4 regions of the Vibrio agarivorans genome follow, and region 3 is predicted to be linked to each of the others. Evidence: predicted binding sites of a transcription regulator. Region 3 holds the regulator's gene; each other region holds the start of a gene.

Region 1 (3,139 bases), on a different contig from region 3:
TATTCCTTGTTTATTGTGACAGCCAATCTTGGGCTTTTAGGTACTGTGAGGTTAAACGCTCTTCCGCGGAGCCTGCTTCTGGGTGATAAGCATACTCCCACCGAGCCAATGGAGGCATCGACATTAAAATCGATTCTGTTCTTCCGCCACTTTGCAGCCCAAACAGCGTACCTCGGTCATAAACTAAATTAAACTCGACGTAACGCCCACGACGATAGAGCTGGAACTCTCTCTCACGTTCGGCGTATATGTGATTCTTTCGGCGCTCAACAATCGGGAGATAAGCCTGACAATACCCTTCCCCTACGGCTCTCATATAAGAAAAGCAACGTTCAAACTCCCACTGGTTGAGATCATCAAAGAAGAGACCACCCACACCGCGTGTCTCTTCTCTATGAGGCAAGTAAAAGTACTCATCACACCAAGTTTTATGCTGCTCATAAATATCATCACCAAAAGGTGCGCATATTGATTGCGCTGTCTGATGCCAATGAACACAATCTTCATCAAATGGATAGAATGGCGTTAAGTCAAAACCACCACCAAACCACCAAATTGGTGCTTCACCCTCTTTCTCTGCAATAAAGAAGCGCACATTAGCGTGCGACGTTGGTACATATGGGTTATTCGGGTGCATAACTAATGATACGCCCATCGCTTCAAATCGACGACCAGCGAGTTCTGGGCGATGAGCGGTTGCGGACGCAGGCATTTGCGCGCCAGTCACATGAGAGAAGTTCACGCCACCTTGCTCAAACACGCCGCCATTTTTCATCACTCGGCTTCGACCACCCCCACCAAGTTTGTGGTCTTGCTCTCGAGTCCAAGCATCTTCAACAAACTTACCACTGCCGTCAGCGAGCTCAAGTTGCTGACATATATCATCCTGCAACGATAACAAAAACGTTTTAACCGCCTCTTTATCTACCACGACCTGTTCCTTATTTATCTGTCGTTCTCTTTAACATTGGCAAAATTAACCTTGGCGAAAAACCTGCCCAGTCTTCGCGTCACGAATTTCACTCGGGTTTTCGCGACCACCAGTTTGCCCCTCAACGAGGGTGACGTCTTGGCTACCCAGTTGCTGTTCAACTTCTTGAAATGTTTTGCAAGGAGGTTGCCCTGTCAAGTTAGCACTCGTTGATGTGATTGGCTTACCAAAGGTTAGACATAACTGCTGCACCAGAGGGTGATCTGTCACTCTTACAGCCACCGAGTCAAACTGACCTGAAACCCAATCGGTGACTTTATCGCTCGCTGGAACAACCCACGTCACTGGCCCTGGCCACGTCGCTTGCATGGTTTCCAATTGCTGAGCGGTAAGTTGTGACAAGTCAATATAGTCTTCTAATTGAGCAAAATTAGCCGCAATTAAAATCAACCCCTTTTCAACAGGGCGTTGCTTGATGTTCAATAACTTCTGAATCGCTTGCGCATTATCAGGATCACAACCAACACCAAAAACCCCTTCAGTTGGGTAAGCGATGACTTCTCCTTGGTTTAAGGCTTCAATTGCCAGTGCGAAATTGTCCACGTTATGTCTCCCTAAATTCGATATTGCGCATTAGAACAGAGACTTTGCTATGACTCGTCTTATAGTGCAAATACTATTCTTGTTAAACAACTTGCGCAAACGTTTGCTTGGGGCGTAAATACTCGTATAATGCGCTCAAAATCTACTTTACCACCTCAATTTGTGATTATTTAGGAGCAAGAGATGAAAGTCGGCATCATCATGGGTTCAAAATCAGACTGGCCAACAATGAAACTAGCAGCAGATATGCTTGATCAGTTTGGCGTGCCTTACGAAACCAAAGTAGTTTCAGCTCACCGTACTCCTCAGCTACTCGCTGACTACGCGAACAGTGCGAAAGAGCGTGGTATTAAAGTTATTATCGCTGGTGCTGGCGGTGCAGCACATCTTCCGGGCATGGCTGCCGCATTTACCAGCGTTCCTGTATTAGGTGTTCCTGTACAATCTCGCGCACTCAAAGGTATGGACTCTCTACTTTCTATTGTTCAAATGCCAAAGGGGATTGCCGTTGGTACGCTAGCTATTGGTGAAGCTGGCGCTGCAAATGCGGGGATCCTAGCTGCACAAATCATCGGTACTCACGATGAAGAAGTGATGGCAAAAGTGGAAGCTTTCCGTACAGAGCAAACTGAGACGGTATTAGCTAACCCAAACCCTGCAGAGGATTAATCGATGCAAGTGCTTGTTCTTGGAGCTGGCCAACTTGCACGCATGATGTCGCTTGCGGGTGCACCACTCAACATTCAAATCACTGCTTTTGATGTGGGCAGCGAGAATATCGTTCATCCACTGACCCAAACGGTGGTTGGTCACGGCCTTGAGAATGCGATTAAGCAGGCCGATGTCATTACTGCCGAGTTTGAGCATATTCCACATGATGTCCTCGATATCTGTGAACGCAGCGGTAAGTTTCTTCCAACGACAGATGCGATTAAAGCCGGTGGCGATCGACGTATTGAAAAGGCATTACTTGATAATGCCGGCGTCAAAAACGCAAAATATGCCGTAATCAACACACGTGACGACTTTACTCGTGCCATTGAACACGTCGGTTTGCCTATGGTGCTCAAGAGCGCATTAGGTGGATATGACGGTAAAGGGCAATGGCGCTTGAAGTCTGAAGACCAGGTTGAAGCGATTTGGACTGAAATGGAAGCGTGTATTGCTGCAACCAGTACACAAGCTATTGTGGCGGAGGAATTTGTTCCCTTTGACCGTGAAGTCTCTCTTGTGGGTGCTCGCGGTAAAGAGGGTCAAGTTGAGGTCTACCCTCTTGCTGAGAATGTACATACTGACGGTGTACTCTCTCTCTCAACAGCAATTGAAGATCCTCAACTGCAAGATCAAGCTAAAGCCATGTTTACTGCCGTTGCAAACAGCCTAGACTACGTCGGTGTGCTTGCTCTTGAGTTCTTTGACGTAAATGGTCAATTGCTTGTGAATGAAATTGCCCCACGCGTGCATAACTCGGGTCACTGGACACAGCAAGGTGCCGTGACTTGTCAGTTTGAGAACCATTTGCGTGCCGTCTGCGGTATGCCATTGGGTAGCACCAAACTCATTCGTAAAACATCTATGATCAACATTTTGGGTGAAGACACTCTG
Region 2 (3,139 bases), 520 kb from region 3:
GGTCAGATTTCCGCGATAGCACAATCCATCCCACAAGACCGTCATGTTTTAGTGATCTACGGGGGTGGTTCAATCAAGCGCAATGGCGTTTACGATCAAATCGAAACCGCACTGGCTGATCACCGTTGGACAGAGTTTTCAGGTGTCGAGCCAAACCCGACTAAAGAAACGCTAGACAAAGCCGTAGCGAAAATAAAACAAGAAGGTATCGACTACATCCTTGCTGTTGGTGGTGGTTCGGTTATCGATGGTTCTAAGTATGTTGCGGCTGCTGCACTTTATGACGGAGACGGTTGGGATATTTTGATTGGCAAGTATGTGGTGGATAAGGCGTTGCCGCTCGGCGCTATTCTAACACTGCCTGCTACGGGGTCTGAATCGAACTCTGGAGCTGTCATTACTAAAGCAGAAACACAAGACAAACTCCCGTTCTTGAGTCCTTTTGTTCAACCAAAATTCGCCGTGCTTGACCCAGATACAATGAAGACGCTTCCTGAACGTCAATTGATCAACGGTGTTGTTGACGCTTGGGTTCATGTTTGTGAGCAGTACTTAACGACGTCTACAGATGCTTGGGTGCAAGAAGGTTATGCCGAAGCCCTACTTCGCAATCTAAAACGTTTGGGTGAAGGCTATGCCGATCGTGACAGCGATGAATGGCGTGCCAACCTAATGTGGACAGCAAACCAAGCGTTGAATGGTCTAATTGGTAGTGGTGTTCCACAAGATTGGGCAACTCACATGATTGGTCATGAGTTTACCGCATTATGGGGTGTAGACCATGCTCGCTCGTTAGCGATCGTACAACCGTCGCTGCTACGAAACCAGATAGAAACAAAACGTAGCAAGCTAGAGCAAATGGGTAAAAATGTATTTGGCCTTACTGACTCTGCAGACTTGGCGGAACGCACAATCGATTCGATTGAACTGTTCTACCACCACCTAGAAGTTGCGACTGTCTTTAAAGAGCATGGCGCAACAAAAGTCGCTGCCGTCGATAAAGTCTTGTCTCAACTTGAGCATCACGGCATGGTGGCTCTCGGTGAAAACCAAGCAATCTCACTAGAAACCAGTAAAGAAATCCTCGAGCAAGCGATTGCTTAGTTTTTCTTATTGATTAATGATTCAACAGCGCACCCTTATGGGTGCGTTTTTGTTTACAAATAACCAACAATGATTTGCTTTACATCACGAAAAATCCTCGTATTATGCTCACGCAAACGTTTTCCTTGGTCAAAATCGCTAGTAAAAGAGATATTATGCTGCCAGATATTGAGATTTGTCGTCAGACAGAACTGTTGTCAATTAACCAAGTTGCTAAAGAGTTTGGATTGCTCGAAGATGAGTTCCAATCACTTGGTAAACACAAAGCTAAAGTGTCACTCGCAAGCCTTAAACGGACTCAAGGCAATAAAACAGGGAAACTGATCTTCGTCACCGCTATCACACCAACTCCACTGGGTGAAGGTAAAACAGTGACAACCATTGGTTTGTCTCAAGGTCTAAAAAAGATAGGCCTGAACGCAGCAGCTTGTATCCGCCAGCCTTCAATGGGGCCAGTATTTGGCGTCAAAGGCGGTGCTGCCGGTGGTGGTTTCTCTCAGGTAGCACCAATGGAAGAGTTAAACCTGCACCTGACAGGTGATATTCACTCGGTAACAGCGGCACACAACCTCGCTTCTGCAGCGATTGATGCACGTATCTACCATGAGCAACGTCAAGGTTACGATGCCTTTGAGCAACGTACTGGCTTGAAAGCACTGAAAATCGACCCTAAGAACGTCGTTTGGAAGCGTGTGATTGACCACAATGACCGAGCTCTACGCATGATCACTGTCGGTAAAAACGAACACAACAAAACCATTAACGGCTTCGAGCGCGAAGATGGGTTTGATATTTCTGCTGCTTCTGAATTGATGGCGATTCTTGCACTTGCCGAAGACTTACAAGATCTGCGCAAGCGTATCGGCCGCATCGTTGTCGCGTACAACCTTGAAGGTGAACCTGTAACGGCTGAAGAGCTTGATGTGGCTGGCGCCATGACGGTTAGCATGAAAGATGCGATTGAACCAACGTTAATGCAAACACTAGAAGGCGTGCCTACCTTAATTCATGCGGGTCCATTTGCAAACATCGCTCACGGTAACTCTTCTATTATTGCCGATCGAGTTGCAACACACCTAGCAGATTACACGGTGACAGAAGGTGGTTTTGGTTCAGATATGGGCTTTGAAAAAGCTTGTAACATCAAAGCGCAAGCCTCTAAGCAAGCACCTGACTGTGCCGTTATCGTTGCAACTCTGCGTGGTTTGAAAGCGAACTCGGGACTATACGATCTAAAACCAGGTCAGCCGATCCCAGAATCTATGTTCGATGCAGACCAAAAAGCATTAGAAGCGGGCTTTGAGAACCTGAAATGGCACATCAATAACGTGAGCAAGTATGGCGTCCCTGCTGTTGTTGCCATCAACCGCTTCCCGCAAGACTCACAACAAGAACTAGATACGCTAAAAACAATGATTGAAGCATTGTCAATGGATGTTGAAGTTGCTATCAGTGAAGCCTTCGGTAAAGGTGGTGACGGTGCCGTTGAACTAGCAAACAAGGTCGTTGCTCAGTGTGATAAAGAGTCGAGCTTTACCCCACTGTACTCGGTTGAAGATTCGTTAGAGTCTAAACTATCGACTATTGCAGAAGTGGGTTATGGCGGCAGTATTGTGATGAGCTACAAAGCACAACAACAACTCACTGCATTGAAGAAGCATGGTTTTGACAATATGGCTGTCTGTTTCGCTAAAACACCAATGTCAATCACAACTGATGGCTCAGTGAAAGGCGCTCCTAAAGGTTTTGATGTGCCAATTCGAGAACTGAAGCTGTGCGCGGGCGCTGGTTTTATCTACGCACTTAGTGGCAGCGTGATGACAATGCCTGGTTTACCTGATAAGCCTGCGTTTATGAATTTAGACATCGATGAAGATGGCAATATTGTTGGCTTAAGCTAATCAAACTCCCCTGTTTTACTAGGCTCGGTTAATACCCGGGCCTTTTTTGTATCTTAAATCGGAGCGATTCGTATCAAAATTGGTGAAAGTTATTCTTAACTCACTCGTTCTTATGAGTAGAGCCACTGTGAAGG
Region 3 (3,139 bases):
CTTGGCAGGCCTTGGTGAAAATATTCAGCTGAAAAAGCCCGTTGATAAGTTGGTGGATGCACTCAATCGCCTACAAGACCGTGAAGATGCCCAGCTTGAGCTTTCCGCAGATTTCTGTGAACTGTTTCTAAAATCAGATAAAGAAGGCGCGTTGCCTTATGCCTCTATCTATTTGGACAAATCGGGTAACCTCAACGGTAAGCCGGCTGAAGAAATGACCAAAGTCTTAGCGGCTCACAACATTCAAGTCAGCCAAGCTCTGAACGAGCCCGCAGACCACATTGCAATAGAGCTCGATTTTCTTGGTAACCTAATCATTCGCTCAAACGAATTAGAACAAGAAAAACACCTTAATAGTGCCTTGGTTGAACAAGCCGAGTTCATTCGTCAACATATCTTGAGCTGGACCCCGCAATTTAATGCACTTTGTCAGCAAAAAGACGAGTTTGGCTTCTATTCTGCCGTGAGTAGTCTATTAGTTGCATTTCTTGAGCTAGACTGTCTATATCTACTGGACGAACCATCTTAATCAAAAACGATTAAGATTGCGTCGCTAACGATAGCAGTCTAGAATACTCGGATATTTTTAAACCGCTTTCGATAAAGCGGTTTTTTATTTGGTTTTTTCCCTAGGCGACTACCGCAACACGGCTCATATTTGGTTGAAGACAACGCTGAGCAACGTGCGGTAAATAAGAAATACAATTAAGGACCACTCCTATGGCCACTATTAAAGATGTTGCGCGTCTTGCCGGTGTCTCTACTACCACTGTATCGCATGTCATCAACAAAACGCGATTTGTAGCTGAAACAACTCAAGAAAAAGTAAATAAGGCAGTAAAAGAGCTTAACTACGCTCCTAGTGCTGTCGCTCGTAGTTTGAAATGTAATACCACGCGTACCATCGGTATGCTGGTGACTCAATCTACCAATCTATTCTTCTCTGAGGTTATCGACGGCGTAGAAAGCTACTGCTACCGTCAAGGCTACACACTTATCCTTTGTAATACGGGCGGTATCTACGAGAAACAACGTGACTACATCCGCATGCTCGCTGAAAAGCGTGTTGATGGTATCTTGGTGATGTGTTCAGACCTGACTGAAGAACTGAGTGAAATGTTAAACGGCCACCCTGATATTCCTAAAGTGATCATGGATTGGGGTCCTGAAACATCACAAGCCGATAAGATTATCGATAACTCGGAAGAAGGTGGCTATCTCGCAACTAAATACCTTATCGACAATGGCCATAAAAACATCGCTTGTTTGAGCGGTCACTTCGAGAAGGCGGCTTGTAAAGAGCGAATTAACGGTTTCCGCCGCGCGATGGGTGAAGCAAAACTTAACGTTGTGGAAGACTGGATTTTAGAAGGTAATTTCGAGTGTGATACTGCGGTATTAGCGGCAGATAAAATCGCAGCGATGGATGAAAAGCCAACCGCTGTGTTCTGTTTCAATGACACCATGGCTTTAGGCCTAATGAGTCGTCTACAAGAGAATGGCATCCGTATTCCTGATGATATGTCTGTTATCGGTTATGACAACATCGAGCTTGCAGAATACTTCTCACCACCACTAACGACCGTTCACCAGCCGAAACGCCGTGTGGGTAAGAATGCATTTGAAATCCTTCTGGAGCGCATCAAAGACAAAGAGCACGATAAGCGTGTGTTTGAAATGCACCCAGAAATTGTTGAGCGTTTAACGGTACGCAACCTTAATAATTAAGCGTCTGATTTCATAACAAATTTAATAACCCTGACACTATGCATACAAATGCAAAATGTCAGGGTTATTTTTTGGAATCAACATCACACTATCGATCTTGAAGATGTGATACCTATTCCGCTTTTCATTATGCTCTCTTAAAGCCACGCACAGGGCAAACCATCTGAGAAGGTGGGACGCAAAGCCTCCGGCCTTAACCAGTCATTTTATTCATGTTTATGATATAATTATGGAAAGGTAGCGGGGTTGCCGATGGTAAAACTACACTAGCATAACCTTTCTATGACATAAGTTTGTGTTGTTTTTGCTATTCTCTCGGGCCTGAATTTGGTGGCGTGAATGTTTCTTCACCGAGATTACAAAGCATGGATAAACCGATATTAAAAGACTCGATGCGCTTATTCGAGCAACTTGGCAGTGTCAAGTCCCGATCAATGTTTGGCGGCTTTGGCATATTCGTCAATGACACCATGTTTGCATTGGTTGTCAAAAACAAACTGCATGTGCGTAAATGTGCTGCGTTGGATTCTGCTATTTCAGAACATAAACTGGAACCTTACGTCTATGAAAAGCGTGGTTTCCCCGTTGTCACTAAGTATTTTCAACTGCCAGACACCTGGGTCAATGAACAGAATCAACTGCTAAAGGTTGCTCAAGTTGCACTTAAAGCCGCAACTGAAGACAAGATAAAGCAAGAGACAACCAAGCCACAACGCTTGAAAGATCTGCCAAATCTTCGCCTAGCGACCGAGCGAATGTTGAAAAAAGCAGGAATCGAGACTGTCACCCAACTTGAAGAAGCGGGGGCGGTGCGCGCTTATCAAGCCATTCAAGAATCCCACACGACGCCTGTTAGCTTAGAGCTGCTCTACTCTCTTGAAGGGGCAATTCGTGGCACTCACTGGACAGTGATTCCACAGACACAACGTGAAAGCCTAGCGAATCAAATAAACTAGCCAATCGGATTTTATAAAATAAACAAAGTCAGCTAATTGCTGACTTTGTTTATTTTGATTGAAAGAAATTTAACACCTATCCTGTCTCTATACGTAAGTGATTCATCATCTTAAATCAGCGACAGGAGTCAACGTGATGAGCAAACTCTTAAACCCCAAAGTCATTATTGGCTTAGTGCTCGTAACAATCATCATCATATTGGCGACTCAATTTGGTCAATATCTCACATTAGAAAACGCCAAAGCGCAACAAGCTGCCCTTCGTGGTTTCATTGATGAAAACTTTCTTACTGCCGCAGCAATCTATTTCTTTGCCTATGTCGGAATAACCGCCTTCTCTGTTCCTGGCGCTGCCGTAGTGACCTTATTGGGTGCAGCGCTATTCGGCTTTTGGACGAGCTTACTACTGGTCTCTTTTGCCAGTACTATTGGCGCAACGTTGGCGTTTTTAAGCA
Region 4 (3,139 bases), on a different contig from region 3:
ACCCAGTTTGACAACGAACTATTACATTTAACATTCGATAACGCCCCCAACGATCTCATCAAAGATGAGGAAGGCCGAGGGTTTGTTGAGCATGAAATAGCTTTGCTACAAAGCAAAGTCATGCAAATTTTGCACGAACCTGCCTCCGTAGCCGACAAAGCTGAAGCCCTTGTGGGGTTAATTCTCATGGCGCATGAAAACTCCAGCGCTCAAGTTATCGAAACACTTGAAGAGCTCGAAGACGAACCAACATTTTCCTAGCACCAACCTTTCTTCGCATGCCCCGGCGGACAGAAATCTCCGTCGGATCGATCCCCATCTTTTGTACTCACTTTCACTTCAACATCTTTTACTTCACCTTCGACACGTGTCAGTTGGCACGCCGTCAATGAACTCACAACAAACATCATTGCAACTAAAACCTTCATAAACCACCTCAATGCCGCATTCTTGCACTTTGCTCATACATAAGTTTAGTTGCCTTAACCAAAACACAGACGTCTTTCTGTCCTAGCGAGTTTTGAGGAAACACTCTTACTATGGTGATTTCCGCTTCAACATTCGTACATTATTTCAACATTTTCACTCTAAACGCTTGATCTCCAGAAAAAACAGTAATACTGTATAGGCATACAGTATGTATATGGAGACAGTAAATATGTATCACTTCGAATCACACATGCACCATTCTACTTCTGGTTTTCAATCCAATAGTTCAGCAGGCATCCCTCAATGTGTCTTCACTCAACTGTCTCATGCATCACACTCTCGTCAGTGGATTTTCTTTACCGCCCAATGCCCTCGTCCAACTTACGGTGAATGCCTACACTACTCGGTCGATGTGGATAAAGTCATGCAACTCAAACCTTCTCATCAGTACAGTGAGTTAGAGGTCGTGACACGCGTTCTTCAAGCGCGTAATGCCAGTGCTATCGTTACTTCCGGTCAATTTTCTGCTGTAGAGAGGCATTGCCTAGAGTCACTGGCCAAAGAACAAGGTTGCCAAGTTGTCTTTCTAAATGATTCAGTCGCGGCTTCCAACCACTTTGACCGTATTCACTAATTAAGCTTATTCATACCAAAACACAGCGTTTGCTCGTTGCTTATTTTCGTTAACAGAGACTCAAGGCATGCTGTTGAACAACAATGAAGCAAACGTTTGCTTTTTCACTGGAACATCGCTTTCGTTCTGGTATTATTCCTTCCGTTGTACCTATCCTTGGAGCCTTCAGGGATATTTTATTAACCGACTATCCCGCTATCGCTGGATAAATACACGATAGGAATGCCTAGATGAGCCTCGCTGATCAAGTTCTAGCCGTAAATGATGATCTTCCAATCCGCACAGATAAGCCTGTTCACAGTGGTAAAGTCCGCTCTGTTTATTGGCTAACAGAAGAAGACAGCCGTCGCCTGATTAAAGAGAAAGGCTACGATGTCGCTGAAGATGCCCCACTGGCTATCATGGTGATCAGTGACCGAATTTCTGCCTTTGATTGTATCTGGCGTGGTGAAGGTGGCTTGAAAGGTGTTCCGGGTAAAGGCGCTGCACTCAATGCAATCTCTAACCACTGGTTCAAACTGTTCAAAGATAATGGTCTTGCAGATAGCCACATCTTAGATATTCCTCACCCATTCGTTTGGATTGTGCAAAAAGCCAAACCTGTGATGATTGAAGCGATTTGCCGCCAATACATTACCGGCTCAATGTGGCGTGCCTACGACAAAGGTGAACGTGAATTTTGCGGTATTGAACTTCCTGAAGGTCTAGAGAAAGATAAAAAACTTCCAGAGCTGTTAATGACACCATCAACTAAGGGCATTCTAAAAGGTATCCCTGGCGTACCAGAAGCTGATGATGTGAACATTACTCGCAACAACATTGTCGACAACTACTCTGCATTCAACTTTTCAAATGCCGAAGATATTGCACTGTATGAAAAACTGTTAAAAGAAGGCTTTGGTGTCATTAGCGATGCACTAGAAAAAGTCGGTCAGACTTTCGTAGATACAAAATTTGAGTTTGGTTACGTAACGGATTCAAAAGGTGTAGAAAAATTGATCTATATGGATGAAGTCGGTACTCCAGATTCTTCACGTATTTGGGACACAAAAGAGTATCTAGCAGGTAACATCGTAGAAAACTCAAAAGAGGGCTTCCGTCAGTTCCTTCTTAACCACTTCCCTGACCCTGATGTTCTTCTTAATAAAGAGCGCATGCCTGAGCGTGATGTACTCGCGCGTGATAACGAGCTTCCAGTCGACGCGTTGATGGATATTTCTCGCACTTATACTGGTATTGCAGAGAAAATTACAGGTAAAGCAATCACTCTGAGCGAAAACCCAAAACAAGAGATCATTGATGTTCTTGATAAAGAATACGGGTTGATTGCCAAGTAACCGTTATTAGCACTTATCATCTTCTATCAAGCCAGCACTGCTGGCTTTTTTCTATTTAGTTATGCGCGATTAATAGTTTGCATAATCCAGGAACTCTCTTCACAATACGCACCCTTTGATTTCATAGAGTATGCTTAAGTCTGCATCTCTCTTCTATTACGAGCACCGTATATGAGTTTCACTTCCCTAGGTCTATCCGTTCCACTTTTAAAAGCGATTGACGAACAAGGTTATACCGAGCCATCGCCAATCCAAGCGCAAGCGATCCCTGCGGTTATCACAGGTAAAGATGTGATGGCAGCTGCGCAAACCGGAACTGGTAAGACTGCGGGTTTTGTGCTGCCAATTTTGCAGCGACTGTCTAACGGTCAACGTGTGCGTAGTAACCATGTTCGTGCGTTGATATTAACTCCGACTCGTGAACTGGCCGCTCAGGTTCAAGAAAACGCCTTTAAGTACAGCCGCTATACTGACCTTAAATCTACGGTAGTTTTTGGTGGGGTTAAGATTAACCCGCAGATGATGGCACTTAGAAACGGTGTCGATGTCTTAGTCGCAACGCCAGGTCGTCTACTCGACCTTTATCAACAAAATGCGATTAAGTTTGAACAGCTTGAAGTGTTAGTTCTTGATGAAGCGGATCGTATGCTCGATATGGGGTTTATTCGTGATATCAAAAAGATTCTCGCTTTGTTACCTAAACAACGTCAGAACCTACTGTTTTCTGCGACTTTTTCTG

The links. Region 3 encodes PurR, which represses purine synthesis genes. Its sites were predicted from a motif close to TNANGNAAACGTTTNCNTNA; they were not measured.
Region 1: a site for PurR is predicted at 1,626-1,645, ahead of purE (5-(carboxyamino)imidazole ribonucleotide mutase). Genes of this name have one in related genera too.
Region 2: a site for PurR is predicted at 1,213-1,232, ahead of QWZ05_RS02325 (formate--tetrahydrofolate ligase). Genes of this name have one in related genera too.
Region 4: a site for PurR is predicted at 1,148-1,167, ahead of QWZ05_RS18600 (phosphoribosylaminoimidazolesuccinocarboxamide synthase). Genes of this name have one in related genera too.

What each region holds. Positions count from the first base shown of each region.
Region 1 is NZ_JAUFQF010000004.1:867,291-870,429, forward strand. Features, by position in the region: gene hemF (oxygen-dependent coproporphyrinogen oxidase) at 11-931, opposite strand; gene tsaC (L-threonylcarbamoyladenylate synthase type 1 TsaC) at 977-1,534, opposite strand; gene purE (5-(carboxyamino)imidazole ribonucleotide mutase) at 1,718-2,203, shown strand; gene QWZ05_RS12495 (5-(carboxyamino)imidazole ribonucleotide synthase) at 2,207-3,139, shown strand, end outside.
Region 2 is NZ_JAUFQF010000001.1:557,881-561,019, reverse strand. Features, by position in the region: gene QWZ05_RS02330 (iron-containing alcohol dehydrogenase) at 1-1,104, shown strand, start outside; gene QWZ05_RS02325 (formate--tetrahydrofolate ligase) at 1,260-3,005, shown strand.
Region 3 is NZ_JAUFQF010000001.1:35,378-38,516, reverse strand. Features, by position in the region: gene torD (molecular chaperone TorD) at 1-529, shown strand, start outside; gene purR (HTH-type transcriptional repressor PurR) at 721-1,728, shown strand; cyclic di-GMP riboswitch class I at 1,872-1,982, shown strand; gene QWZ05_RS00190 (TfoX/Sxy family DNA transformation protein) at 2,094-2,684, shown strand; gene QWZ05_RS00185 (TVP38/TMEM64 family protein) at 2,821-3,139, shown strand, end outside.
Region 4 is NZ_JAUFQF010000004.1:2,183,520-2,186,658, reverse strand. Features, by position in the region: gene QWZ05_RS18615 (VC1380 family protein) at 1-261, shown strand, start outside; gene QWZ05_RS18610 (hypothetical protein) at 258-428, opposite strand; gene QWZ05_RS18605 (hypothetical protein) at 659-1,063, shown strand; gene QWZ05_RS18600 (phosphoribosylaminoimidazolesuccinocarboxamide synthase) at 1,294-2,400, shown strand; gene QWZ05_RS18595 (DEAD/DEAH box helicase) at 2,572-3,139, shown strand, end outside.